4 regions of the Nonomuraea purpurea genome follow, and region 4 is predicted to be linked to each of the others. Evidence: riboswitches for the same ligand, from Rfam matches in the RefSeq annotation. Region 4 holds a riboswitch; each other region holds the start of a gene.
The links. A riboswitch is a leader RNA that binds a small molecule or an ion and turns the genes downstream of it on or off. The one in region 4 is predicted to bind cyclic di-AMP.
Positions count from the first base shown of each region.

Region 1: another riboswitch for cyclic di-AMP. It lies ahead of ACFOY2_RS16225 (CHAP domain-containing protein); the one in region 4 lies ahead of ACFOY2_RS31795 (C40 family peptidase).
Region 2: another riboswitch for cyclic di-AMP. It lies ahead of ACFOY2_RS12735 (hypothetical protein); the one in region 4 lies ahead of ACFOY2_RS31795 (C40 family peptidase).
Region 3: another riboswitch for cyclic di-AMP. It lies ahead of ACFOY2_RS18600 (coiled-coil domain-containing protein); the one in region 4 lies ahead of ACFOY2_RS31795 (C40 family peptidase).

Region 1 is NZ_JBHSBI010000007.1:184,238-191,222, forward strand. It holds gene ACFOY2_RS16205 (hypothetical protein) at 12-752, shown strand; gene ACFOY2_RS16210 (hypothetical protein) at 749-976, shown strand; gene ACFOY2_RS16215 (hypothetical protein) at 973-1,758, shown strand; gene ACFOY2_RS16220 (ABC transporter ATP-binding protein) at 1,760-2,629, shown strand; gene ACFOY2_RS16225 (CHAP domain-containing protein) at 2,756-3,454, opposite strand; cyclic di-AMP (ydaO/yuaA leader) riboswitch at 3,467-3,604, opposite strand; gene ACFOY2_RS16230 (Gfo/Idh/MocA family protein) at 3,721-4,674, opposite strand; gene ACFOY2_RS16235 (aldo/keto reductase) at 4,694-5,515, opposite strand; gene ACFOY2_RS16240 (hypothetical protein) at 5,614-6,558, shown strand; gene ACFOY2_RS16245 (DUF6716 putative glycosyltransferase) at 6,561-6,985, shown strand, end outside.
Region 2 is NZ_JBHSBI010000005.1:316,205-323,189, forward strand. It holds gene ACFOY2_RS12710 (TetR/AcrR family transcriptional regulator) at 1-367, opposite strand, end outside; gene ACFOY2_RS12715 (hypothetical protein) at 425-718, shown strand; gene ACFOY2_RS12720 (rod shape-determining protein) at 794-1,780, opposite strand; gene ACFOY2_RS12725 (class I SAM-dependent methyltransferase) at 1,910-2,443, shown strand; gene ACFOY2_RS12730 (DUF5302 domain-containing protein) at 2,511-2,711, shown strand; cyclic di-AMP (ydaO/yuaA leader) riboswitch at 2,881-3,015, shown strand; gene ACFOY2_RS12735 (hypothetical protein) at 3,204-3,875, shown strand; gene ACFOY2_RS12740 (alpha/beta fold hydrolase) at 3,913-4,758, shown strand; gene ACFOY2_RS12745 (winged helix-turn-helix transcriptional regulator) at 4,780-5,130, opposite strand; gene ACFOY2_RS12750 (NAD(P)-dependent oxidoreductase) at 5,185-5,787, shown strand; gene ACFOY2_RS12755 (DUF4032 domain-containing protein) at 5,781-6,985, opposite strand, start outside.
Region 3 is NZ_JBHSBI010000008.1:355,244-362,228, reverse strand. It holds gene ACFOY2_RS18625 (uridine kinase) at 1-150, shown strand, start outside; gene ACFOY2_RS18620 (TrpB-like pyridoxal phosphate-dependent enzyme) at 189-1,499, shown strand; gene ACFOY2_RS18615 (50S ribosomal protein bL37) at 1,535-1,612, opposite strand; gene ACFOY2_RS18610 (DeoR/GlpR family DNA-binding transcription regulator) at 1,755-2,534, shown strand; gene galT (galactose-1-phosphate uridylyltransferase) at 2,531-3,610, shown strand; cyclic di-AMP (ydaO/yuaA leader) riboswitch at 3,679-3,822, shown strand; gene ACFOY2_RS18600 (coiled-coil domain-containing protein) at 3,828-4,784, shown strand; gene ACFOY2_RS18595 (phosphotransferase family protein) at 4,834-5,769, shown strand; gene ACFOY2_RS18590 (M50 family metallopeptidase) at 5,776-6,985, opposite strand, start outside.
Region 4 is NZ_JBHSBI010000018.1:52,396-59,380, forward strand. It holds gene ACFOY2_RS31780 (type III pantothenate kinase) at 1-707, shown strand, start outside; gene lysX (bifunctional lysylphosphatidylglycerol synthetase/lysine--tRNA ligase LysX) at 1,025-2,506, shown strand; gene ACFOY2_RS31790 (LuxR C-terminal-related transcriptional regulator) at 3,334-3,546, shown strand; gene ACFOY2_RS31795 (C40 family peptidase) at 3,597-4,553, opposite strand; cyclic di-AMP (ydaO/yuaA leader) riboswitch at 4,646-4,797, opposite strand; gene ACFOY2_RS31800 (amino-acid N-acetyltransferase) at 5,074-5,631, shown strand; gene ACFOY2_RS31805 (hypothetical protein) at 5,654-6,514, opposite strand; gene ACFOY2_RS31810 (RDD family protein) at 6,635-6,985, shown strand, end outside.

The DNA.
Region 1 (6,985 bases), on a different contig from region 4:
GAGGTGCTGGGATGAACGATCGGCCGGAGCCGCCGCCCGCGGAGCGGATCATTCGGGAGGTGCTGGCCGCGTCGGCGGCCGAGGGCGGGCTGGGCGACGTGCGGGCCCACGCGGTGCCGGCGCCGCAGCGGGCGTGGCAGCTGCTGCTGACGGAGGCGCGGCTGCTGCATCCGGGGGTGTGGGCGGCGTCCTTCGCGGTCATGGCGGCGTGCGCCGGGTTCAGCGTGTTCAGGGGGATGTTTCCCCAGACGCTGCTCGGGCTGGCGGCGCCGCTGGTCGCGGGGATCGGCGTGGCGGGGCTGTATGGGCCGGAGCGCGACAGGGCGTTCGAGGTGGTCGCCGCGACGCCGACCTCGCCGCGCGTGCTGCTGCTCGCGCGGGCGACGCTGGTCCTCGGATACGACTTGGCGCTGGCGCTGCTGGCCTCAGGGTTGCTGGCGGTGTCCGGGATATCGCTGCTCGGGCTGACCGAGTTGGTGGCGCTCTGGCTGGGGCCGATGGCGCTGCTGGCCGGGCTGAGCCTGCTGTTGTCGGTGTGCTGGAATCCCGGAGGGGCGATCGGGGTGGCGCTGGCGGCCTGGAGCCTGTCCGCGCTGGCGGTCACGGACATTCCGGTGCCGCCCGCGTACCGGCTCGTCTGGACAAGCGGGCCGTGGACGCTCGCGCTGGCCGCGCTGCTGGGAGCGGCCGCGATCGTGCTCGCGGGCCGGGGTGAACCCATCCGGCGCTCGGGCGCTACTCACCCGTCGTGAAACCCGTGGATCTCTGGCGGCACGGGGCACGGCGCGCCGGGCTGTGCGCGCTCATGGTGCCGGCGGTGCTGATGGTGAGCGGGTGGTGGACGTTCGCCTACAGCGGCGTGGTGGGCCAACTCGTCTGGCCGGCACCGATGGTGTGCCTGGCGGCACTGGGCTTCCTCGGATCGGTGGCCCTGCGCGGCACGGCGGCGTGGTGGCTGCTGGGGGGCGCCGAGTGATCGCCACGTTCCGGTACGCGTTCGGCATGCAGGTGCGCCGCCGGTCGTTGTGGATCATGTACGGCCTGGCCTTCGCGGTCACCGCGGCCATGCCGCCGTTCTGGACGCTGGATATGGGCTACGACGATGGACAGGAGCCGTGGCAGGGGATGGCCACCGCGGCGCGGCTCCTGACGAGCCTGCTGCCCCTCGTCTACGGTTGCATGCTGGCCGACCGGCCGGTACGCGATCGGGTGCTGCGAGTGGAGCCGATCCTGGCCGCGACTCCGACGAACTCCACGGCGCGCCTGATGGGCGCGTACGCGGGCGCGTGCGCGGCCACGGCGGTGCCGTTCGCGGTGGCCTACTTCGGGCGGGCGCTGCTCTTCGTGGTCATGGAGGGGCAGCCGTCGGCGCTGTGGTGGGCGACGCTGAACTTCACGGCCTCGATCGTGCCGGGGCTGGCCTTCCTGGGCGCGCTGGCGTTCGCGGGGCCGCTGCTGGTGCCGCCGATGGTCTTCCGGGTGCTGTTCGTCGCGTACTGGTTCTGGGGCAACCTCATCCCCAAGGGAATGATGCCGACCATCTCGCAAACGATCTTCGACGCGACCGGTGACTACGTCAGAAATGGGCTGCTGGCTCCGCCCACGGTCGACTACGGTCCCGGCCCGCCCGCCGTGTTCGACTTCCTGCGCCCCGCGTCCTCCCCGGGCACCGCCGTTTTGTGGATCGGCGTGATGATCGCGCTCTCGGCGGTCATGCTGTTCCTCCTCTGTCTCCACGCCTCCAGAAGCGAGTCCTGACATGCGCATCGACGTCTCCGGCCTGACCAAGATCTACAAGGGCGGCGTCCGCGCGCTGGACGGCCTGACCCTGGAGATCCCGACCGGCATGTACGGCCTGCTGGGCTCGAACGGCGCGGGCAAGACCACGTTCATGCGCATCCTGGCCGGGCTGCTGAAGCCGACCTCGGGCCGGGTGGTCATCGGCGGCCACGACCTGGCGACCGCCGACGGTCGGCTGGCCGTGCAGCGGACGCTCGGCTACCTGCCCCAGGACCTCGGTGTTTACCCGGACCTGACCGCGCGGCGGTTCCTGGACTACATCGCGCTGCTCAAGGGGCTGCACGAGCGCTCGGCGCGACGGCGCAGGATCAGCGAACTGCTGGAGGTGGTGGCGCTGTCGGAGGTGGCCGACCGCAAGCTGAAGGGGTTCTCCGGGGGGATGTTGCGGCGGGTCGGCATCGCGCAGGCGCTGCTGGCCGATCCGCGGCTGCTGGTCGTGGACGAGCCGACGACCGGGCTCGATCCGGAGGAGCGGATCCGGTTCCGGATGTTGCTGTCGAGGCTGGCGGGAGATCGTACGGTCCTGCTGAGCACGCACATCGTGGACGACGTGGCGCAGACGTGCCAGTCGCTGGCGGTGCTGGCGAAGGGACGGCTGGCGTTCCGGGGGACGGTGAGCGAGCTGCTCGCCCGCGCCGACGGCCGGGTGTGGACGGTCACCACGCCGGGGGCGGCGCCGGCCGCCGGGCGGGTCGTGTCGATGCTGCCGGAGGGGGCGGGCATGCGTTACCGCGTGGTGGCCGCCACGCCCCCGGCCCCGGACGCCCTGCCCGCGGAGCCGACCCTGGAGGACGGCTACCTGGCCCTCATGGACGGCACCACCCGCTGACCCGCCCGGCCCGGAAGGTCGCGGCCCGGCCCGGAAGGACGTCCATGGTTGGATATTTCCGGATACGAAAGAGCGCGCGCCCCGTGCGGGGGACGCGCGCTCGTTCCGTCAGCCGACCGCGGGAGGTCAGGCGCGGTACTCGGGGTAGCCGTAGCCGACGACCTGCCACTTCGGACGGACCCGCTCCTCGACCTTGCCGTTGCCGGTGTTGCCCTCGACCGTGGAGATGGTGCCGTTCTTGTTGTCCTTCTCGACGAATCCGACGTGCTGGATGTCGTCGAGGCTCTTGCTGCCGCTCCAGGAGAAGAACACCACGGCGCCGGGCTTGGGCGCGTCGCCGAAGCGGTGGTTGCCGGCGAACCACTTGGCGTGGGCGACGGTCCAGGCGTCCCAGCCGATCTGCGGGCGGGCGCCGGTCTGGTCGCCGACCCAGGAGATGAACATCGAGCACCAGGCGGCATTCAGGTACCCGGCGCGGCTGCCGCCGTCACGGGCGATGGTCTCGGCGGCCCGCTCCGAGGCGGCGTACCACTTCTGGTACGGGGTGCCGCCGCCGTAGGCGTTCTCCGAGGTGCCGACCTGGGCCTTGGCGAGCGCCAGAACCTGGTCGGCGGTGACGTTGATCTTGGTTTCCGACTTGGCGCCTGCCTCGTGGGCGGCGAGGGCGGTGTCGGGGTGCCGGGCGCCGGTGGCCGCGGCTACGCCGGTGGCAGAGTCCGCGTCGGCCGTCACAGCGTGTCCGACCAGGGCGGAGGCGGCGATGGTCGCGCCGATCGCGGCGCGAGCGATGTTGCTCTTCGAGACGTTGAACAGATGCTTGGCCATCGAGGGGGTTACTCCTTGCTTCCATGCCGCTTACCGGGTTAGCTGACGGGTTCGGGCGTGGAAGCTGCCCTACGGCACCGGAGTGCCGATTCACCCCAAAGGACATGGGTCCCCGGTTCCGCCCAGGGGCGGATTCAGCGGTCACAGGACGATCCTGCGATGTGTCACGCGATGGTTGGACATTGCCGGACAAACCGGACATTTATCACGAGATGCCCACAAAGTAATACATGAGGCAAGAGGATTACAAGTCCATAAAGCCCAGCTCAGGCAAGTTGCCTGCGCGCCTCGGCCAGCAGCTCCATCATGGCAAGGGATTCATCCAGCGGCATGATCGAGCTTTCCGTCCGGCCGTCGGCAGTCGCGTCACGGACCTCGCGGAGCTCCCCGGCGTATCCGTTGTCGGCCGGATCGAGCACATGCTCCTCCGGCTCCATGGACGGCCCGGTGAGGAGAATCCGCTGCGGGGCCCAGAACGGGGCCAGAATGTCCGCGCGCATCTCGGTACCCACAACACTGGCATCGTTGGGGTAATTCCCGAGCAACGAGGTTTCCACCAGAGCCTTCCTGCCGCCCGGGTAGAGCAGCACCCCGCCCGCCTCCGCATCCACCCCGTTGGGCGCCAAAGCCCCGGTGACCCGCAGGCCGGAGGGCATGCCCAGGAGGAGCTGGGCCAGGCCGAACGGGTAGATCCCCAGGTCCAGCAGGGCCCCGCCGCCCAGCTCGGGCGCCCACAGCCGGTGCACGGGATCGTAGGGACGGGCGAAGCCGAAACTGGCATGGATCGAGCGGATCTCCCCGAAACGCGGATCGGCCGCCACCATCTGAATGAGCGGATTGAACCGCATCCACATGGCTTCCATCAGGAACACGCCCGCCTCGCGCGCCAGGCGCACCATCTTCTCCGCGTCGTCCACGGTGGCGGCCAGCGGCTTCTCGCACAACACGGCCTTGCCCGCGGCGATGGCCGCCTCGGCGACCTGCAGGTGCTGGGCGTGCGGGGTCGCCACGTAGATCGCGTCCACGGCCGGATCGGCGCACAGCCGCTCATAGGAGTCGTACGCCGACTCAGCGCCCAGCCTCGCCGCCAGGTCCTGCGCCCGGCCCAGGTTCCTGGAGCCGACGGCAGCCACCCGCATGCCCGGCTCCGCCACGATGGCCGCGCCCACGGTCCGCGCGATGGTGCCTGTCGCCGCTATTCCCCACGTGAAATCCCGCACCAGGGAGATCGTAGCCCCATCAGGTCATGTTGAACGTCTCGGGGTCGGGCCCGGTGCGCAGTCCCTTGTTCATCGCGCCGATGGCGGCCAGGTCCTCGTGGTCGAGGACGAAGTCGAACACGTCGAAGTTCTCGGCGATCCGCGCCGGCGTCACGGACTTGGGAATGACGACGTTGCCGAGCTGCAGGTGCCAGCGGAGCACGATCTGCGCGGGCGTCTTGCCGTGCTTGTCCGACAGCACCGCCAGCGCCGGGTCCGCCAGCAGCCCCTTGCCGTGCCCGAGCGGGCTCCACGCCTCGGTCAGGATGCCGTTGGCCTCGTGGAAGCGCCGCATCTCCCGCTGCTGCAGGTACGGATGGAGCTCGATCTGGTTGATGGACGGTGTGATGTCGGTCTCATCCATCAGTCTGATCAGGGCCGGGACGGTGAAGTTCGCGGTGCCGATGGCCTTGGCCCGCCCGCTTCGGTAGATCTTCTCCAGCGCCTTCCACGCCCGCACGTACTTGTCCTGCTGCGGCACGGGCCAGTGGATGAGGAAAAGATCTATGTAATCGAGGCCCAGCCTGGACAGGCTCTCCTCGAAGGCGGCCTCCGCGCGGTCGTGGTCGGCGTTCCACAGCTTGGTCGTGACGAACAGTTTGTGACGAGGCCGCTCCGCGGCGCGCACGGCCCGTCCGACGCCCTCCTCGTTGCCGTAGGCGGCGGCCGTGTCCACGTGCCGGTAACCCACCGTCAGTGCGGTCCGTACGGCCTGTTCCGTCTCGTCGGCGGGGATCTGCCAGACTCCGTAGCCGAGCTGCGGGATCTGCACGCCATCGGTGTTGAGCAACAGCGAATTCATACCTTCCATTGTTCACGCAGCGTTTCTGAGGGCGTAAGGCGGCGGGGCTAGCTTGAAGCGGTCATGAACGGGCCATCACCTGGCTGGGAGGGCAACGAGTGGTCGAACAGGCGTCGGCCTGGGTGGAGTCCCCGCTCCAGATGCTGTGCGCCGTCGAGGCTCACCATGCCGGACTGCTGGGACCCGAGACGACCGTCGTGCCGCGCGCGGGCCTGCGGCCGCTGAAGGCCACCCGCCGCGAGCTGCGCTCGCTCGGGCTGCCCGACGGGCTTGAGCTGGCCGAACCGCGCGAGCGCATGCCCCGGAGCGTGCAGGCCGTCGGAGACGCGTTCTCCGGCAAGGTGCAGCTGCGCTGGCTGATCTCCAGCCCCGGCCGCATCGTCATCGTGGACGACGGGCTGGCCACGATCCGGCTGCTGGAACTGCTGGCCGCCGGGCCGTTCCGGCCGCTGCTGCGCGCCCGCGCCACACCGGCCAAGGCGCGCGCCGCGCTGGGCGTGGCCGCCGCGCTGCGGCTGCGCCTGAGCAAGGTGTCGGTCTTCACCGCCCTGCAGGTCAGCCAGGAGCTCGAGGACGCCGTGCGCCGCGTCGGCGTCGACCTCGTCCGCCACGACTTCGCCTGGCTGCGCGCCCAGCCGCCCAGCGCCGAGGGCCCCTCCGAGCGCACGGTCGTCCTGGGCACCTCCCTCGTGCGCAACGGCCTGGTGCACCGCGACCGCTACCTGCGCTGGCTGACCGACCTGGCCGCCCGGGAGCCGCTGGCCTACTACCCGCACCGCCGCGAGGACCCCGTGGACGTGGCGCTGATCCGGGAACAGCCCGGCATCACCGTCCACGACGCGGGCGTGCCCGCCGAGCTGACCCTGCGCGGCCTCGACGCCGGCCGGCGCGTGATCAGCCTCCCCTCCACCGCGATCACCTCGCTGCGGGTGCTGCTCAGCCCGCGCGGTGTCGCCGTCGAGCCCGTGGACGTTCCCGATGACTGGTGGACAAGCAGGGCGGCTCCCGCCCTTCGCTCGCATCTGACTGGAGTATCCGGTTGAAAGTGTTGGCCGTCGCCGACTCCGACTCGTACTTGAAGTGGGCGTCCTGCCTGCTCGGCGACCTGCCAGAAGGTTGCGTGACCGACCTGGTGGTGGTGCGCACCCCGATCGCGCCCTCGCCCGAGCAGATCGCCGCCGCCGTCGGCGACCGGGAGCCGCCGCCGGTGATGTCGGCCCGCTCGGTGCGGCGGGCGGCCGAGCGCACGCAGCCCGACGTGATCCTCCTGGCCTGCACGGGCCCGGTCGTGGACGTGCTGGTGGCCGACGTGTTCGCGGGCCTGAAGCCGCGGCCGGTGTTCGTCAGCGGGCTGCCGGGCATCTCGGTGCCGGCGACCGAGAAGGCGTGGCTGTTCCGCAGCGGATGCGACCTGTTTGTGGTGCACAGCGAGCGTGAGGTGGAGGAGTTCTCCCGCATCGCCTCCGAACT
Region 2 (6,985 bases), on a different contig from region 4:
TGTCCAGCACTTTCACGATGCGCGCGACCCTGCCGAGCACGGCGGTCGTGCCGCTCACGTGCGCCCGCAGGTGGTCGCGCGCGCTCTCCGTCGCCATGGCGGCCACGAACCACGGCCTGTCCATGGTCGCCACCGGCTCGTCGTCGCCGGCGATCGTGACGTCCACCAGCTCTTTCAACAGCGTGCGCTTGTTGCCGAAGACGAAGTAGATCGTCTGTACGGCCACGCCCGCCTGCGCGGCGACGTCCTGCAGATTCGTGGCGCCGTAGCCGTCGCGGACGAACAGTTCTCCGGCCGCCCGCAGGATTCGCGCCCGGGTTTCCTGGGCTTTCTGCGTGCGTTTGCTGACCCTCTTGACATCGCTCATCGCTGTAGTTTAACTCTAGTCACATTAGCTAGAAGTCAACTCTAGAGAAGGACTACAGTGGCGATCCTCCGCATGACCCGCTTCACCGCCGACCCCGCCGACGCCGACCAGGTCATCGCCCGGCGCAACGACCTGATCACGGCCGTCAGAGCCGCCTACCCCGGGCTCACCGAGACCCGGCTCGCCAGGATCGACGAGCACACCTGGGTGGACTCCTGGCGCTGGGAGTCGCCCGCCACCATGGAGGCCGCGCTTGCGGGCGCGCCTTCACTGCCGCAGGCGGAGGCCGCTTTCTCGATCCTGAAGGGCCATCCCACGGCCGAGCAGGGCGAGATCGTCGACGAACGCTGACAAACGGGGCCCATCCTTTGGCGATGGGCCCCACCACGCGCCGGCCGCTGGGCTTCACAACCGGCCCAGGGCCCGTCACCGGTCCCTGAGTTTCGCGATCAGCCCCAGGTTCTCCGCGCAGCGGCCCAGCCCCAGCGCCACCGACTCCAGCGGCCGTTCGGCCCGCCGTACCGGCATGGACAGGGCGGCTCGCAGCCGCCGGCCGAGCCCGCGCAGCAGCGCGCCGCCCCCCACCAGCACCGCGCCCCGCTCCCCGAGGTCTCCGACCAGTTCGGGCGGGCAGCGTTCGACCGTGTCCACCGCCGCCCTGACGATGGCCTCCACCGGCTGCTTGGTCGCCTCGTAGATCTCCTGTACGGCCAGCGTCACCGAGCGCTCGCGTCCGGTGTCGGGGTCGCGCCCGCACACCACCACCTGCCGGTGCAGCGGCTTCCAATCGGTGCCCGCACGCCGTTTGGCCGCCTCCGCCTCGCGTTCGTCGAGCAGGACCCCGTGCTGGCGTTCGACCATGCGCACGATCGACCGGTTGACCGCCCGGCCCCCGCTGAGAACCGTGGTCGAGGCCACCACGGCCCCGTGGGAGAGCACGGCGACTCTGGCGGAGTCGTGCCCGATGTCGATCACCATGCGCCCGGCGCAGTCCTTGACCGGCAGGCCCGCGCCGAGCGCCGCCGCCAGTGCGTGCGGGACCAGCAGGATCCCCCTGACCTCCGCCTCGAACGCGACGTCGCGCAGCGCCGCCCGTTCGAGCTGTGTCGCGTTCTCCGGCAGCGCCATCACCACGCGCGGCCTGAAGAACGGCCGCCGGTGCACCTTGCGCAGGAAGTGCCTGATCATGCGCCTGGCCAGTTCGCCGTCGACCGGCAGGCCGCCGCTGACGGGCCAGAACGTCTCGCCGCCCGCGTCGTCGGCCGTGTCGGCGCCGTACCCGATGATCTTGCCCGTCAGGCTGTCCCGCATGACGGCCGAGGGCTCGTCGAGCACGATGCCCTTGCCCTTGGCGTAGATCCGGGTGCTCACCGCGCCTAGGTCCACGGCCAGGTCGCGGCCCAGAAGACTCATGTCTGGATCGGGGGCTCGAACATCATGTATGTCCTATTTCCGACCTTTCCCCAACACAACACCAGGAACGGCGCGGATCCCCTTTACCCGAGTATCGTCGGGTTTCCGATAATCTTGGAGGCTCACCTCGTGCTCGACTACGACCTGGAGGCGGCCCACTACGACGAGACCCGCGGTGGGTTGCCCCGCGCAGAGTCCGCCGCCGGGGCCGTGTGCGAGCTCGTCCCCGCCGGGGGCACGCTGCTCGACATCGCCTGCGGCACCGGGCTCGTGAGCCGGGAGCTGGCCGGGCGGGGCCTGCGGGTGCTCGGCGTGGACGCCTCCCAGGGGATGGCGCGGATCGCCGCCGGCCGGGTGGACGTGGTCCTGGGCGACGGCCGGGCGCTGCCCGTCCGCGACGGCGCGTTCGACGCCGTAGCCGTGATCTGGCTGCTGCACCTGCTGGACGACGCCCGCCCGGTGATCGCCGAGGCCGCCCGCGTGTTGCGGCCCGGGGGAGTGTTCGTCACGACGGTCGACAAGCGGGCCGCGCATGAGCGGCGAGACCACGTTCGTCGGGCACGGCCAGGGACGCTCGGGGCCCGACCCGACCTTCCGCCTGCTGGCCTTCACCCGGCTCTGAGCCCGGCCAGAGCGATGCCTGGTAGGCGTGCCGCGTCTTGAGGCCGGTTTCGCGTCATAAGCGGCTCCATGCGAAGCTGTAGAGGTCCCAACACCACGGAGGTCCTCAATGGCGGAAACACCGGAGCCGGAAACCAGCGAAACTCCCGAGGACGAGATGAAGCGCAAGTTCCGCGAGGCGCTGGAGCGCAAGCGCAACCAGGGCGCGGGCTCGGGCGCGGGTGGCAGGGGCGTCGACCCATCGAAGATTCACGGGGCGCACGGTCCGGCTGCGAGTAAGAGATCGTTCAGGCGCAAGAGCGGCGGCTGAGGCTGACATTTTTCCTTCGGGGGGTACGGGTTGCCGTGCCCCCCTTCTCTTTACCTTCTTAGGTAGATCTTCGCCCGTTTCATTATGAATCGTTTGCGTTTGTCCGGAATGTCTGGTTAAAGTAATCGCCAAAACCAGCCGGTGGCGTGGACCTCACCCAGGAGGAACCAGCCGGTTGGCGCCGAATCCCGATCATTCGGGAACCGGGGACCCAGGTTTTTGGGGTGAATCCGGCCGTGTGCCGGTAGGGCAACTCCACGCCCGAACCCGTCAGCTAACCCGGTAGGCGTGATGGAGAGGAACTGTGATCAATGCATGACCGCGTCATACCCCCAGACAGCGTAGTGCCGGCCGCCGGCTGAGCGGTTCTCCCCAGCTCTCCACGCTTTTCCCGCGCTGCGCGTAGCCGTCACCCCGTCAGGCGTCCTGTCCGGCTACCCCCTTTGCCACGGCGCGATCCCCCTGTCCCCTCGCAAAGGACTTTACGTTTTCATGACTGCTCGTTTTGGCCTGCGTTCCCTTGCCATGGTCGGCGTTTCCGCCTTCAGCGCGCTGTCCATCGCCGGCACCGCGGCCCACGCCGACTCCGACACCGACGAGAAGATCCTGCTCAAGGGCTCCACGACCGCCTCGTACTTCTGGGACGACGCCTCGGGCCGCGCGGGCGACACCGGCCTGCCGGCCAGCGGCAAGCCCATGCAGAAGGGGCTGGCCGCCAGCCCGAGCTGGCCACTGCTGACCGAGGGTTATGTGACGTACAACGGCAAGAAGCTGCCGTTCTTCGTCGGCGACCGCGGGCCGGGCGTGCCCTCCAACAACGGCATCATGCTGGACCTCGACGGCAAGACCTTCGCCGAGCTGACCGGCGGCACCTTCAACAACGACACGCTGGGCGTGGACGGGGTCGGCGGGCAGGGGCACATCAAGGTCGACTACGTCATCACCAAGTGGGGTGACGGGCCGGGCAAGAAGAACTATCCGGTGCCGTTCTCGAGTGGGGCCTACGCCGAGCGCGACAAGAACCCGGCCACGCCTCCGGAGCCTGTGGGTGAGGTCAACGAGTCGGGCAGCGCGGGCGGCGCCCTGATCGCCGGCGCCCTGGCCATGGCCGGTGGCGGCGCGGTGCTCGGGCGCGAGCGTATCCGCAAGGTCATCAAGGGCTGACTGGACCGACCCGGACCAGAATGTCATTCTGGTCCTCGTGACGATCCGCGTAGCCGCCAACGGCATCGAAATCGCCTATGAGAGCTTCGGCTCACCAGAAGGACGACCCCTGCTCCTGATCATGGGGCTGGGCGCGCAGCTCATCCACTGGGACGAAGAGCTCTGCGGGCTCCTGGCGGCCCAGGGGCACCACGTCGTACGGTTCGACAACCGCGACACGGGCCTGTCCACCCATTTCCACGACGTCGGCGCTCCCTCGGCGGGGGCGCCTTCGGCGTACCTGCTGGACGACCTGGCCGACGACGCCGCGGGGCTCATGGACGCCCTCGGCTGGCCGGCCGCCCACGTCGTGGGCGCCTCCATGGGCGGCATGGTCGCCCAGGCGCTGGCCATCCGGCATCCGGAACGCCTGCTGACGCTCACCTCGATCATGTCGACGCCCGGCCCGTCCGTCGCGCCGCCGAGCGAGGCCGCCATGGCCACCCTGATGGCCAGGCCCGCGGGTGATCGCGAATCCGTCATGGCGCAGTCGCTGGAGACGTGGTCGGTGATCGGGTCGCCCGGTTACGAGCTGGATCGCGAGCGGGTGACCGCGGTGGCCGGGCTCGCCTTCGACCGCTGCTTCGATCCCGGGGGCACCGCCCGCCAGCTGGCGGCCATCATGGCCTCGGGCGACCGGACGGAGCTGCTGGCCGGCGTCCGGGCGCCGACGCTCGTGCTGCATGGCGAGGCCGACCAGCTCGTCCCGGTCGCCGGCGGCCGGGCCACGGCGGCGGCCATCCCCGGTGCGCGGCTGGTGACCTACCCGGGGATGGGGCACGATCTGCCCCGGCCGCTCTGGCGGGACATCGTCGGCGAGATCACCAAGCACACCTCGGCCTGAGGGCCGCGAGAAGTCCGCGTTCTACGCGGACTTCTCGCGGTTGCGCAGGATCTCGGCCACGTTCTCCTCGGCCCACTGCGCCACCACCGAGACGGGGCCGTGCAGCGAGTGGCCCAGGTCCGTCAGCGTGTACTCCACCCGAGGCGGCACCTCCGCGAACACCTCCCGCGTCACCAGCCCGTCGCTCTCCATGGCCCGCAGCGTCTGCGTCAGCACCTTGGGCGTGACCCCGCCCATTCGCGTCCGCAGCCGGGTGAACCGCATCGGCCCTCCGGCGAGGCAGAGCAGCACCAGCACCGACCATTTATCGCCAATCCTGTCGAGAACCACTCGGGACGGGCAATTCTGGTTGAAAACATCGCCGGTATCCATGAGGTACTTATAGCACTATGAAGTAACCAGTATCTGATGGATACTCTTGCCGGCATGAAGCTTCTTCTCTTCGGCGCGACCGGCATGATCGGTCAGCGCATCGCCGCCGAACTGGTGAACCGCGGGCACGAGGTGACGGCAGTCAGCCGTTCGGGCCCGGTCAAGGGCGACGTGAAAGACACTGCCACGCTGGCCAAGGGCTACGACGCCATCGTCTCGGCGATCGCGCCGCCGCGCGACGGCACCGACCCCGAAGGCCCGTTCCTCGAGGCCAACCGCGCCCTGATCGAGGGGGCGCGCGCGGCAGGCGTGCGCCGGGTGATCTCCGTCGGCGGCGCGGGCAGCCTCAAGGTGGCTCCAGGGCTCGACCTGGTCGACACGCCCGAGTTCCCGGAGATCTACAAGAAGGAGTCGCTGGCGGGACGCAAGGCGCTCGGCCTCTTCCGCCAGGTCGACGACCTCGACTGGACCTACATCTCGCCGGCCGCCGAGATCGGTCCTGGCGAGCGCACGGGTATCTACCGCATCGGTCACGAGGACCTGCTCACCGACTCCGAGGGCCGCAGCTTCATCTCCGCCGAGGACTACGCGGTCGCCGTCGCGGACGAGTTGGAGAACGGCGCCCATCCGCGCCGGCGCATCACCGTCGCCTACTGAGCGGGTTCGTCGGGAAGCAGCGCCTTCTCCTCCGGCTTGTGCACCAGCACGTTGTCCACGTACGAGCGCACGGCCGAGGCCAGCCCCACGTCGGCGCCCTCCTCCTCCGACAGGTACCAGCGGTGGTCGAGGATCTCGTGGAAGAGCTGCGCGGGTTCGAGCTTGCCCCGCATGCGCGCGGGGATGGCCTCGACCGTCGGCTGGAACACCTCCGCCAGCCAGCGGTGCGCCACGATGGCCTCGTCCTCGTGGCGCAGCCCCTTGGCCACCCTGAAACCGTCGAGGTCGTTGAGCAGCCGCCGCGCCTGGTTCTCCTCCACGTCGAGGCCGGTCAGCCTGAGCAGGCGGCGCTGGTGGTGTCCGGCGTCCACGACCTTGGGCCGCACGATCAGCCGCCCGGTGCCGACCTTGCGCCGCACCATCATCTCGGCGACGTCGAAGCCGAGCAGGTTCAGGCGCCTGATGCGCTGCTCCACCCGGTGCCAGTCCACCTCCTCGATGATCTCGCTCTCGTTGATCTCGTCCCACAGGCGGTGGTAGCGGGCCACGACGTCCTCGGCGGTCTCCATGGGGTCGATGGAGGGGTGCAGCAGCCCGCCGGCCTCCAGGTCGAGCATCTCGCCGAAGATGTTGGTGTGGGCCGTGTCGATGTCGGCCAGCCGCTGGCCCCGGCTGATCATCGGGTGCATCTCGCCGGTCTCGGCGTCCACCAGGTAGGCGGCGAAGGAGCCGGCGTCCCTGCGGAACAGGGTGTTGGACAGTGAGCAGTCACCCCAGTAGAAGCCGTTCAGGTGCAGCCGCACCAGCAGCACGGCCAGGGCGTCCAGCAGCCGGGTGAGCGTGTCGGGCCGCAGCGTGCCCGACATGACCGCGCGGTAGGGCAGTGAGAACTGCAGGTGTCTGGTGATCAGCGCCGCGTCGAGGCCGCCCTCGCGCCCGGTGACGTACGCGACGGGCTCCACGGCGGGCGCGTCGAGCCTGGCCAGGTCCCACAACAACTGGTATTCACGCTTGGCGAAGCGCTCGCTGATCTCCTTGATCGCATACACCTTGCCGGACAGTCGCGCGAAGCGCACGACGTGGCGCGAGATGCCGCGTGGCAGATCGACCAGGTGGTGCTGCGGCCAGTCTTGGAGGGGCACCTCCCAGGGGAGGCGGATCAGGTCAGGGTCGCCTAGCGCGCCGGTGATCTGCAAGG
Region 3 (6,985 bases), on a different contig from region 4:
GCGGGGGCGCTGCGGCGTGGGACGCCCGAGCGGGAGAGCTGGCGGCTGCCCGCCTATGAGCGCTACGAGCGGGAGGCCCTGCCGCAGGAGGCGGCCGACGTCGTGGTCAGGGCCGATCATCCGGACCGGCTCGCGGTGCTCGTCACGTGATGCTGGAACACGGGCCGTAATCGGCGCAGACTGAAGCGATGATCCCCAGCAACTGGTACAACATCGTTCCCGATCTGCCCGCTGCGCCCCCTCCGCCGCTGCACCCGGGCACGCGGCAACCCATCGGACCCGACGACCTGGCGCCGCTCTTCCCGATGGAGCTGATCGGGCAGGAGGTGAGCGGTGAGCGGTTCGTGGAGATCCCGCGGGAGGTGCTCGACGTCTACCGGCTCTGGCGGCCGACGCCGCTGATCAGGGCGCGCAGGCTCGAACGCTCACTCGGCACCCCGGCCAGGATCTACTACAAGTACGAGGGCGTCTCGCCCGCCGGCTCGCACAAGCCGAACACGGCCGTGCCGCAGGCGTTCTACAACGCCAGGGAGGGTGTGCGGCTGCTCACCACGGAGACCGGGGCGGGGCAGTGGGGGTCGGCGCTGGCGTTCGCCTGCTCCCAGTTCGATCTGGAGTGCCAGGTCTGGATGGTCCGCGCCTCCTACGACCAGAAGCCGTACCGGCGCTCGCTCATGCAGGTGTACGGCGCCACCGTGCACCCCAGCCCCTCCCCCGTGACCGGCCCGGGCAACAAGGCGCTGGCCGACGACCCGGACTCGCCGGGCAGCCTGGGCCTCGCGATCAGCGAGGCGGTCGAGGTGGCCGCGGCCACGCCTGAGGCCCGCTACGCGCTCGGCTCGGTGCTCAATCATGTGCTCATGCACCAGACCGTGATCGGCGAGGAGGCACTCGAGCAGCTCCCCGAGCTGCCCGACCTGGTCATCGGCTGTACGGGCGGCGGCTCGAACTTCGCCGGCCTCGCCTTCCCGTTCCTGCGCGAGAAGCTGGCGGGGCGCATCGGGACGGTGTTCCGCGCGGTCGAGCCCGCGGCCTGCCCGTCGTTCACGCGCGGCACCTACGCCTACGACTTCGGCGACACGGCCGGGCTCACGCCGCTGCTCAAGATGCACACGCTGGGGCACTCGTTCGTGCCGGATCCGATCCACGCGGGCGGGCTGCGCTATCACGGCATGTCGCCGTTGTTGTCGCACATGTACGAGCTGGGCCTGTTCGAGGCCGTCACCCGCTCCCAGAACGAGTGTTTCGAGGCCGGTGTGCGCTTCGCGCGGACGGAGGGCATCGTCCCGGCGCCCGAGCCCACGCACGCGCTGGCCGAGACCATCGCCGAGGCCCTGCGCTGCAAGGAGAGCGGCGAGGAGAAGGTGATCCTGACCGCGCTGTGCGGCCACGGTCATTTCGATCTGGCCGCCTACGACCGCTACCTGTCGGGGCGGCTGGAGGACTACACGCTTCCGCAGGAGCGCATCGACCAGGCGCTCACCGAGCTGCCGGGGTGAGGCGTCGGGGTGGCCGCCGGGCGGGCGGCCACCCGTCAACGTGCGGTGGGGCGCTTACCGTGGTTCGCCTTCTTCTTCTTGCGTGCCTTGCCCTTGCGTGCGCGCCTGGCCATAAGCTCGCCTCCGAGTGATCGGGTCTCGTCCGACACTCTCAACGTCTCGCGCCTGCGGCGACCAGGCAAGCAGGCCGCGCGAACTAACATTCCCCAACAAATTCATGTCATAATTTGGTGGAATCTGTTGGAAGGAGCGGGCGTGCTCGCACAGCAGCGTCAGCAGACGATCCTCGAACGCGTGCGCAGCAGCGGCGGCGTCCGGGTGGCCGATCTCGTCCGCGAACTGGGCGTCTCCGACATGACCATCCGCCGCGACCTCGAGGTCCTGGCCGAGCGTGGGCTGCTGGAGAAGGTACACGGAGGCGCGACCGCCCTAGGCCCCGGCTCCACGGAAGAGCCCGGCTTCGCCGCCAAATCCGCCCGCCAGCAGCAGGAGAAGGAGGCCATCGCCCGGCAGGCGGCCCGGCTGGTCCGCCCCGGCACGGCGGTGGCGCTGTCCGCGGGCACCACGACGTGGGCGCTGGCCCACCACCTGATCGGCGTGCCCGAGCTCACCGTGATCACCAACTCGATCCCCGTCGCCGAGGTCTTCCACCGCAACCCGCGCGCCGACCGCACGGTCGTGCTGACCGGCGGCGTGCGCACGCCCTCCGACGCGCTGGTCGGCCCGGTGGCCGTGGCCGCGATCCGCCGCCTGCACGTGGACACGCTCTTCCTGGGGGTGCACGGGATGAGCGTGCGGGCCGGGTTCACCACGCCCAACCTGCTGGAGTCAGAGACCGACAGAGAGTTGGTGGCGGCGGCCCACCGGCTGGTCATCCCCGCCGACCACACAAAGTGGAACACGGTCGGCATCAGCACCATCGCCGAGCTGAGCGAGGCCGACGTGGTCATCAGCGACGCGGGGCTGCCCGAGAACGCACGTACCGACCTGGCCGAACGGGCCGGCGAACTGATCATCGCGGAGGGCTCGCCTTGAAGCGCACCATCACCCACCTGGCCGACGGCCGAGAGCTGATCTACTTCGACCGGCGGGACGACGCCGGCAGGAGCGCGATCGACCGGCGGGCGCTCGGTCCCCGGCCGGTGGCCTCCGAGCTGCGCTACGACCCGCTGACCGAGGAGTGGATCGCGATGGCGGGGCACCGGCAGACGCGGACGTTCCTGCCGACGGGCACGGCCGCCGAATGCCCGCTGTGCCCGTCGTCGGAGACGAGGTCGACGGAGATCCCGGCGTACGACTACGACGTGGTGGTGTTCGAGAACCGCTTCCCCTCTTTTTCCGGAAATTTGGGGACTTATCAGGATGTGGGCGGGCTGAGTGAGGTCCGCCCGGGAGTGGGGCGGTGCGAGGTGGTCTGCTTTACCTCCGACCACTCCTCGTCCTTCTCCCGGCTCTCCGACGCCCAGGTCGAGCTGGTGATGGAGGCGTGGGCCGACCGCACGGCCGAGCTGTCCGGGGTGGAGGGCGTGGAGCAGGTGTTCTGCTTCGAGAACCGGGGCGAGGAGATCGGCATCACGCTGGCCCACCCCCACGGCCAGATCTACGCCTACCCGTACGTCACGCCGCGCACCAAGCTCCAGCTCGGCGCCGCCGCCCGTCACAAGGGGCCGGGCAACCTGTTCGCCGACGTGCTGGCGGCCGAGCGTGCCGCGGGGACGCGGGTGGTGGCCGCCAACGAGCTGTGGACGGCGTTCGTGCCCGCCGCGGCGCGCTGGCCGTTCGAGGTGCACCTCTATCCGCACCGGCAGGTGCCCGATCTGGCGGCGTTGTCGGAGGCGGAACGTGCCGCGTTCGCACCGCTGTACACCTCGGTGCTGCGGGCCTTCGACGGGCTGTTCGGGCTCGTGATGCCCTACATCGCGGCCTGGCACCAGGCGCCCGTGCGTCAGGACCGTGACCTGGCCTATCTGCACCTGGAGCTGTTCAGCGTCAGGCGGGCGCCGAACAAGCTCAAGTTCCTGGCGGGCTCGGAGTCGGCGATGGGCGCCTTCGTCAACGACGTGCTGCCGGAGGAGGCCGCGAGCATGCTCCGATCACAGATTGATCACTAATAGATTTCTCCTTAAGGTCGCATTACCCGTGATCTACCACTAACATCCCAATATGCACCGGCCGCAACTGCCGTTGCAGGCCTAATCCCGGGCGCGTCACCCGGGAACCGGGGACCCATCGCACCTGGGGTGAATCCACATACGTGGTAGGGAAAATCGCAGCTCCCCGCCCGAACCCGTCAGCTAACCCGGTCGGCAGAGGGAGAGGAATCACCACGTGGCGGCTTCGTCCCCCGCGAACCTTGCCATCGGCCTCATCACCGCCACCGCCATCGCCGTCCTCCCGGCGGGCGTGGCGTCGGCCGCCCCCAAACCGTCGGAAGCCGAGCTGCGCACCCAGCTCAAGCAGCTCAACGGCAAGGTCGACAAGCTCATCGAGAAGTACAACCTCAAGCGCGTCGAGCTGGCCCAGGCGCGGGAGGCCGCCAAGACGGCCAAGCAGCGCCTGACCACCGCCGACCAGACGCTGGCCACGGCCGAGCAGCGCGTCGCCGAGCTCGCCAGGATGAGCTACCAGAACGAGGAGCGCTCGATCCCCAGCTTCCTGATGGCCCAGAACGCCCCCGGCGCCGCCCTGATGAGCCAGTTGACCGCCGAGCAGCAGGCCCTGGTTCAGAGCGTGGCCAAGGCGCGCGACGACAAGAAGCGGGCATCCGACGAGGCCGCCGCGCTCGCCACCAAGATCGGCGGGGACGCGGCCGAGGTCGCCCGCCAGCGCGACGAGGCCAAGGACGTCATCAAGGACATCCAGAACAAGCTCCAGGACCTGGTGCCGTTCGGCACGGGCCGCAAGTCCAACGGCAGTTGGACGCCCGAACTCCCCTCGGGTTCCGACAACATCACCTCCCGTACGCGCATCATGAAGGAACAGGTCGGCAAGAACTTCGCGCTGCCGTTCGACGTGGGCTGTTTCCGAGCCGGCGCCAGCGGCGAGCATCCGCTCGGACGGGCCTGCGACTTCATGATGAGCACGGGCGGCTCGATGCCGTCGGCCATCAACAACGCCCTGGGCGACCGCATCGCGGACTGGGCGATCAAGAACAAGGACAAGCTGGGCGTCAAGTACGTGATCTGGAGACAGCGCATCAACCAGGGCTCGGGCTGGGAGGGGATGTCGGATCGCGGCAGCGTCACCGAGAACCACTTCGACCACGTGCACATCTCGATGCAGTGACAGCGCAGGGCCGCGTGCGCGGGCGGACCAGAACGGGTGTACTCATCCCATGGTCGACTACCGGCAAAGGCACACCGCCGACTGGCTTCAGTACTTCGCGCACCGCGGCTACCACGCCGCCCGGCCACTGGCCGCCGGTGTCGAAGGTGCCGTCTACTGGCTCGGCGAGGGAGTGATCGCCAAAGTATGGGACGGAAGACCGCCAGAGGACCTCAACCTGACACGTCAGGTCTATGCGGACATCGCTCGCCACCCGTTGCCCTTCTCCACGCCAGAGATCCTGATGGTTGAGGAGCATGAGGGCACCGTCGTCACCTATGAGCGGGAATTGACCGGGTCGCCACTGCGGCCGGACTCAGCGGTGCGACCGCCCGGCCGCGACCTGACCTCTGGAGAGACTGATGCGCTCCTCACGGTCCTGCGCGCCCTTGCCACCATCCCGGGCACCGAAGCCATGCGACGCCTCAAGGTCCAAGGCGACGACCGGCCACTTTGGCGGGGTCACACCCGCTTCCCCGACGCCCTGGCCGCCGTCGTCGAACGCGCGGCCCACCGGCACGGCGACCTGCTCGCCGCCCATGTCCCGGACCTTGACGCAAAGGTCGTACGGGCTGTTCAGGCTCTCAAGGCACTGCCTGACACGTCCGTCACCGTCGTCCACGGGGATCTCGTCCCGCCGAACGTCCATGTCGACGACGCCGGCCGCCCTGTCGCCGTCCTCGACTTCGGCTTCTTCACCACCGCCGGCGACCCTGCCTTCGAGGCCGCCATCACGGCTGCCGTCTGGGACATGTACGGGCCTTACGCCGAAGAGCACGTCGCGGCCCTTACCCGCCTCTTCGCCGCCGAGCTGCGCTACTCCCAGGAAACGCTGGCGCTGTACCAGACGGCCTATGCCCTGGCCACCTACGACTTGTTCTCCTCAGACGGCGGCGACGGTCACTTCCGCTGGTGCGTGACCCTTCTCAAGCGCAGCTCGTCCTGACGCCGCTCAGCCGGTCAGGGTGAGGGGGTTGATCAGGTCGGCGTAGACGAGCAGGCCGGCCATGATCACCATCACGATGGCGACCACGTACGTCAGCGGCAGCACCTTGGCGATGTCCACGTACCTGGGCTCAGGCCGCCGCATCACCTTGGCGTAGGCCCGCTTGACGCCCTCCCACAGCCCGCCGGCGACGTGGCCGCCGTCCATCGGCAGCAGCGGGATCAGGTTGAACATGCCGATCGCCAGGTTGAAGCCGGCCAGCAGGTTGACGAAGAAGGCGATCTTCTGCTCGTCCGACAACAGGTCGGAGGAGAGAATCTCGCCGCCCATGCGGCCGGCCCCGACCACGCCCACCGGCCCTTCCGGGTCGCGCTTCTCGCCCGAGAAGGCCGCGTGCCAGACGCCGACCATCTTCTCCGGCAGGTTGACGAGCGAGCCCGCCACCCTGGCCGTCACCTCGCCCATGTAGCCGAGGACCTGGCCCAGGTTCTGGCGCTGCATGACCTCGGCGGGCAGGACGCCCAGGAAGCCGACGTTCTTGTCGATCTTCTTGGGGTCCTGGAGGTTGGGCCGGTCCTGGGCGATGAGCGTGACGTTGAGCGTCATGGCCTTGCCGTCGCGGACGATGCCGAGCGCGACCGGGCCTGCGCCGTGGGAGCGGATCAGGCGGGTGGCGTCGTCCCAGGAGCCGATCTTCTGGCCGCCGAGGGAGACCAGGTGGTCGCCGGGCTTCAGGCCCGCCTGGGCGGCCGGGGTGAGCTGGTCGGTGGGCTTGCACTCGGTGCGCTGCTCGGAGACAGGGATCACGCACGTGTTGGTGTCGGGGGAGACGATCGGGGCCCGGACGGGCAGGCCGATGCCGACGAGCAGGATGGCGAAGAAGACGAAGGCGAGCACGAAGTTCATCAACGGGCCGCCGGACATGATGATGACCTTCTGCCACCACTTCTTGCGGTAGAAGACGCGGTCTTCGTCGCCCGGCCGGACCTCTTCCTGGGCGGCGTCGCGGGCGGACTCGATGAGCCCCTGGAACGGCCCCGTCGCGGTGCTCCTGACCTTGGCAGGGTCGTCGCCAGGACGCGGAGGCAGCATGCCGATCATGCGGATGTAGCCGCCGAAGGGGATCCACTTGATGCCGTACTCGGTATCGCCCTTGCGCCGTGACCAGAGCGTCGAGCCGAAGCCGACCATGTACTGCGTCACCTTGACGCCGAAG
Region 4 (6,985 bases):
GGCGGCTGGCGACCGACGCCCGCCGCACCGCCGACGAGATCGCGGTCGTGCTCCAAGGGCTGCTGGCTCAGTCACCGCTGCTCAAAGGGGCCGACATCGACGGCATCGCCATCTGCTCCACCGTCCCGAGCGTGCTCAACGAGATGCGTGAGATGTGCCGCCGCTACTACGGCGACGTGACGGCGGTGATCGTGGAGCCGGGCATCCGTACCGGCGTGCCCGTGCGCATGGACAACCCCAAAGAGGTCGGCGCCGACCGCATCGTGAACGCGCTGGCGGCCATCGACCAGTACGGCGGCCCCTGCGTCATCGTCGACTTCGGCACCGCGACCTCGTTCGACGCGGTGTCGGCCAAGGGCGAGTACGTCGGGGCGGTCACCGCCCCCGGCATCGAGATCTCCGTGGACGCCTTGGCCGCCGCCGGTGCCCAGCTGCACAAGGTCGAGCTGGTCAGGCCGCGTTCGGTGATCGCCAAGAACACCGTCGAGGCCCTGCAGGCCGGCATCATCTACGGCTTCGCCGGCCAGGTGGACGGGATCGTCGAACGCATGGCGGCCGAACTGGCCGACGACCCCGACGAGGTGACCGTGGTGGCCACCGGCGGTCACGCGGGGCTGGTGGTGGGGGAGTCGCGCTCGATCGACGTCCACGAGCCGTGGCTGACCCTCCTCGGCCTCCGCCTGATCTACAAACGGAACACCTCATGAACTGACGAGGGAGCGCCGTCGTCTGGAGGAGCGGCGGGAGCGCAGCCGGCATCGGGCGACCGAGCCCGCTTCACGAAGTGAGGCCATAAAACGCAGCGGCCCCCGCTCGGGTGGTTTTGAGGTTCACTCGTTCTCGGCGGTGTAGAGGTAGGTCCGGCCGGCCCTTGACCGTGATCTCGTTGGACTCGCCGTCGCCGTCCCAGTTGACGTCCACCCAGCCCTGCGCCCTGGCGAGGCGGTGTTTGGCGCTCTCGCATCGCCCCTTCGGCGGACCGACGAGTCCTTGCAGTTCGCCATATCCCCTACTCTTTGTTGGTGTGAGCGACGAACTTCCCGAGCAGATGCGCATCCGGAGGGAGAAGCTCGACCGCCTTCGCAGCGAGGGCGTCGATCCTTACCCGGTGAATTTCCCCCGTACGACCACCAACGTCGAGGTCAGGGAGAAATACCAGGGGCTGGAGCCCGACACCGCCACCGGCGACACGGTGGGCGTGGCGGGGCGCGTCATGCTCAACCGCGTGGGCGGCAAGCTCTGCTTCGCCACGCTCCGCGACGGCGGCGCCGACCTGCAGGTCATGATCTCCCTCGACAAGGTGGGAGAAGAGTCGCTGGCCGCGTGGAAGCGCGACGTCGACCTGGGTGACCACGTCGGGGTGACCGGCGAGGTCATCACCTCCAGGCGCGGCGAGCTGTCCATCCTGGCCGACAGTTGGCAGATCACGGCCAAGTGCCTGCGCCCGCTGCCGGAGAAGCACGTCGGCCTCACCGACCCCGAGGCGCGGGTGCGCCAGCGCTACGTCGACCTCATCGTCAACGACGAGGCCAGGACGATGGCCCGCGTCCGCAGCGCCACGGTGCGCGCGGTGCGCGACTTCTGGCACGAGGAGGGCTACCTCGAGGTCGAGACGCCGATGCTGCAGCCCATCCACGGCGGTGCCGCGGCCAGGCCGTTCAAGACCCACATCAACGCCTACGACATGGACCTTTACCTCCGCATCGCGATCGAGCTCTATCTCAAGCGGCTCGTGGTCGGGGGCATCGAGAAGGTCTTCGAGGTCAACCGCAACTTCCGCAACGAGGGCGCCGACTCCACCCACAACCCCGAGTTCACGATGGTCGAGGCCTACGGCACCTACCTCGACTACAACGACATGGCCGATCTGACGCAGCGGATGTACCAGAAGGCCGTCGTGGCCGCCCTGGACACCACCGTGGTCGTGCACGACGGGGTCGAGGTCGATCTCGGCCTCGCCGAGTGGCCGCGCATCACGCTGTACGGGGCCGTGTCGCAGGCCGTCGGGGAGGAGATCACCACGGCGACGTCGCTGGAGGAGGTCCGCAAGATCGCCGAGCGGCGCGAGATCCACTGGGACCCGAAGTGGGGTCAGGGCAAGCTCGTCCAGGAGCTCTTCGAGGAGCTCGTGGAGCACACGCTGGTGCAGCCGACGTTCGTGATGGACTACCCGCTGGAGACCTCGCCGCTGGCCCGCAATCACCGCGACGATCCGCTGGTGACGGAGAAGTGGGACCTGATCGGGTTCGGCACGGAGCTCGGCACGGCCTACTCCGAGCTGAACGACCCGATCGAGCAGCGGCGGCGGCTGGTGGAGCAGTCGTTGCTGGCCGCCGGGGGCGACCTTGAGGCCATGCAGCTCGACGAGGACTTCCTGCAGTCGCTTGAGTACGCCATGCCGCCGACCGGGGGCATGGGGGCCGGGATCGACCGGATGGTCATGGCCTTCACCGGCAAGAACATCCGGGAGACGATCCTGTTCCCGCTGGTCAAGCCCACTCACTGATGGTTTCGTCATTTCTGTCCGTGTTCGCCTGTGCGGCGGCTTCCGCTCGGCCGGTTCGAGCTCCGGGAGCCGCCGCGGACGGGTGTGCGCCGCGTCCGCCTGATCGCCACGAGCCCGCGGCGGCGGTCGCGAAATTCGCTTCTGGCCCGCCCGGTTTCCGATGCGAGGTCATCTGTAAGCCTCGGGTCAAGGCCGCGAGCAAGCGTCTGCTCAATTCGCGGAGGCGTTCGCGATCCTCTGGTGGCGCCGTCGCCATCACCATGACAGCCGAGGGCGGGCGAACCGGAAATCAGGTCAGCATCCCTCCGGGGCGGCGCGATCAACGCGAAGGCGATCGCCGCGATCCAGGGCGGAGGCGTGCGGGGCAGAGGCAGGCCCTACGTCCTGCCGGACCTGGTCGCAGGGCCGCTGCCTGGGGCGTTGCCCTGAAGAGCGGCCGGAGCGCGGGTCGCGCAGTGGCGTCGTAGACGGTCGCCACGAGCGGGTCCGCGCGCGTAAGGAAGCTTGGGCCGCGCGTCCGTGTCGCGATCCCGGACGTATTGATCACGCAGAAAATCCGGCTTTGATGGATCAAAACCCAGAACGCCGGCCGGGCTCATTACCGGTGATTCCGGAGTGTCCGATGGATCGAAGCGATCGCTCGAAGCGCGCGGGGAGCGTCCGGCATATCGCGAGTACGTCATATATAACGGAGCATGTCAATAGTGCTCGTCAAGAGCGACGATTGTCATGCTTGACGACCTTTCCAGGATGCGTTTACCGTCTGCGAGGAGCGGTTTTGGCCCTGTGGAGTGGCCCGAGTTCTGCTGTTGGGGGGAGGGCTCCCGATGGATGTGCTCACTGAAGGCGTTGAGCTGAGCCATGCGGATTTGGCGTTACTGGCGGAGCTGGCCAAGGGGGTCACCGTCGATCGAGTGGGCAGACGCCTGGATATCAGCGGACGCACCGTACGCAGGAGATTACGGTGCATCTGCGACCGCATCGGCGTGGCCACCGCGATCGAGGCCGTGGCCTGGGCCGCGCGCCGTCAGCTGATCTGAGCCTGCGGGCTCGGATCGGCTCCGACCGGCTTTCACCGGTTACATCGGCTTCAGCCGGCGATGCGGACCGCGCCGGCCCACGGCCGCCTGTCGATCGAGGCGACGCGTACGACGTCACCCGTCTGGGGGGCGTGCACCATCATGCCTCCGCCGATGTAGATGCCGACGTGGTGCAGGTCGTTGTAGAAGAACACCAGGTCGCCCGCGCGCAGCTCAGAACGGGAGACGTGCCTGCCCGCGGTCCACTGGTCGCCGGTGTAGTGGGGCAGCGAGACGCCCACGCGCTGGAAGGCGGCCATCACCAGGCCGGAGCAGTCGTAGGAGCTCGGGCCCGCCGCGCCCCAGACGTACGGCTTGAGCTGCTGCGTGAGCGCCCATCGTGCGGCCTGCGCCGCCTTGCCGCCGCCGATGACGGGCAGGTTCACATGCGTGGCCCGCGTCCCCGGGCGGCCCGCCTCGCCCAGCGCCCGGCTGTACAGGTTGCTCTCGACCCGGCCGATGAGCTTGGTGATCTTGTCGCGCCTGGTGTCAAGCTCCGCGACGATCCGCTCCATCTCGTCGATGCTGGCCTTGGCGTCGGCCCTGGCGCGGCTGGCGGCGTCCATGGCCCGGGTGACCTGGTTGACCTGCTCGCCCTGCTGCTCCTGGATCGCGTACGTGGTCGCGGCGCGGTCGAGGATCTCCTTGGGGTCGTCGGCCGCGCTGAAAACCATGGCCGTGCTGAGGCCGCCCGACATATAGGCGCTCTGGGCGAGGAGAACCGCCCTGGCACGCTTGGCGGTCAGATCGGCCTCACTGGCCGCCAGCGTCTTCTGTGCGGCCTCTGAGGTCGTCTTCGCGGTCTTGAGCTTCTCCCGCTGGCCGTTGTACTGCTCGGTCAGCGTCTCGATCTCGGTGTGAAGCTCCTCCACCTGTTTGGCGAGCTCCTTTAATGAGGGTTTCGGATCCGCGGACGCCGGGCCGGCGGGGATGGCGAACAGCAGCGCGGCGACTGTGAGACTTGCCACACCGAACCGGCGTGGCCGCCGGGCGCGTTCCGGAGGGCGGGCGTGCTTGCCCGCCGACTTCCCCCCGCGACTGTGCGTGCGCTTCACCAACCAGCTCCTCTCATGAACGCCTACCGGGTTAGCTGACGGGTTCGGGCCGGAGCAGCCCTACCGAGAGGTCTCGGATTCACCCCGATGGTGGCGTTTTGAAGGCGCCACCGGCGGTTCCCCGGCTTCCCTTGCGGGAATTGGGCGTGTCCTCCCACGCGCGACACGCAGGGGGCATCGTCGCTGGACACTAATGCACTCCGGGTTGGTGCTCAACCAGAACGCCGGATCTGTAGAGGTTTCACAACCGAAGTGTCACAGGGGGATCTCGTGATCAACCGTGTACAAGTGACTTTATGCCCTCTTTGCCCGTGGTTCCGCCGAACCTGGGTTCGTGTGGCAGCCGTGCTCACTTGGCCACAACATGTAACAGGATGGGCCGAGACATGGGAGTTAGGGCTGAGCCGTAATGACATCTGTACTCTGGAGAGCCATGGAGCAGGTGGCCGAACCGACAATGCCGGAGACCAAAGTGGTGATCCGGCGTGCCCGCACGCCCGATGTGCGGGTGGTCAGGCGCTTGGTGGACACCTACGCGGGCGCGGGACCGCGGCTCCTGGAGAAGGCCACAGTGACGCTGTACGAAGACGTACAGGAGTTCTGGGTGGCCGAACGAGACGGGCAGGTCGTCGGCTGCGGCGCGCTCCACGTGCTCTGGGAGGACCTCGCCGAGGTCCGCACGGTGGCCGTGGATCCCGAAAGCAGGGGTTTGGGCGTCGGCCGTCAGATCGTCTCCGCACTCATACGGCAGGCGAAGGATTTGGGGCTACGGCGTGTATTCTGTCTGACTTTTGAGGTTGACTTCTTCGCCAGACTCGGATTCCGCCCGATCCAGGGCACTCCGGTCTCACCCGAGGTCTACGCCGAACTGCTGGCCTCATACGACGAGGGTGTGGCGGAGTTCCTCGACCTGGAACACGTCAAGCCGAACACTCTCGGCAACACCCGCATGCTGCTGCATCTGACATCGGGTGACGCGGACCTTGGCTAGATGGAAAGGTGATTGTTGATACCTATGTCGATACGTTGGGCAGCACGGGCATGTGTCCTGACACGTGCCACACGCGCACTCGAAGCGAGGTGACACGGTGAGCACCGGACAGCCGCCGTATCCACAGGACGAATCCGGCGAGAACTCTGCGCCCCGCAATCCCCAATATGGGCAGCAGAACATGGGCCGCCACCCCAACGAGCCTGATCCTGACGCCACTGTGATCGGCTATCGGGCGGACGACGCCTTCGGCCAGCAGGGATATGGTCAGCAGCAGGGCTACGGCCAGCAGCCCCAGTACGGCCAGCAACAGGGTCAAGGCCAGCAGCAGGGCTACGGTCAGCAGCAGGGTTATGGCCAGCAACAACCCCAGTACGGCCAGCAGCCGCAGTCGCAGCCCGACTACGGGCAGCAGGGCTACGGGCAGCAGCAGGGCTATGGCCAGCAGCAACAGGGTTACGGCCAGCAGCCCGACTATGGTCAGCAGCCCGGCTACGGCCAGCAGCCTGACTACAGTCAGCAGCAGGGGTACGGTCAGCAGCAGCAGGGCTACGGGCAGCAGCCCGACTACGGCCAGCAGCCGCAGTCCCAGCCCGGCTACGGCCAGCAGCCCCAGTCGCAGCCCGGCTATGGCCAGCAGCCGCAATCCCAGCCTGACTACGGGCAGCAGGGCTACGGTCAGCAGCAGGGTTATGGTCAGCAGCCTGACTACGGGCAGCAGCAGGGCTATGGCCAGCAGCCGCAGTCGGGTCAGCAGCAGTACGGGTACGGGCAGCAGCCCCAGTCCCAGCCCGACTACGGGCAGCAGGGCTATGGGCAGCAGCAGGGCTACGGCCAGCAGCAGCAGTCCCAGCCCGGCTACGCCCAGCAGGGCTACGGGCAACAGCAGGGCTACGGCCAGCAGTACGGCGACCAGCAGCAGTACGGTCAGGCCTACGGCCAGCCGCAGGCCCCCTACGGTCAGGCCCCTTACGGCCAGGCGCCGGGCTACGGCCCGGTCGGCATGCAGCCGCCGGGTGCTCCGGCTCCGCTGGCCGAATGGTGGCAGCGCCTGGTGGCCAGGCTCATCGACGGCGTCATCCTGTTCGTCGTGAACCTCGTCATCGGCGTCATCATGGCCGCGCTGTTCCTGGCCAGCTACTCGTCGCTGGACGGAAGCAGCAGCGGTGCGTTCTCGTCGGTGGTCGTGGGCATCCTGTCGACCGTCATCTCGACGATCCTCTGGGTGTGCTACGACTTCTTCCTGCTGAAGATGAACGGCCAGACCGTCGGCAAGATGGTCATGGGGATCAAGGTCGTCCCGGTGGGGCAGCACATGCCTCCGAAGGGGCTGCCGACCGACGCCGCGCTCAAG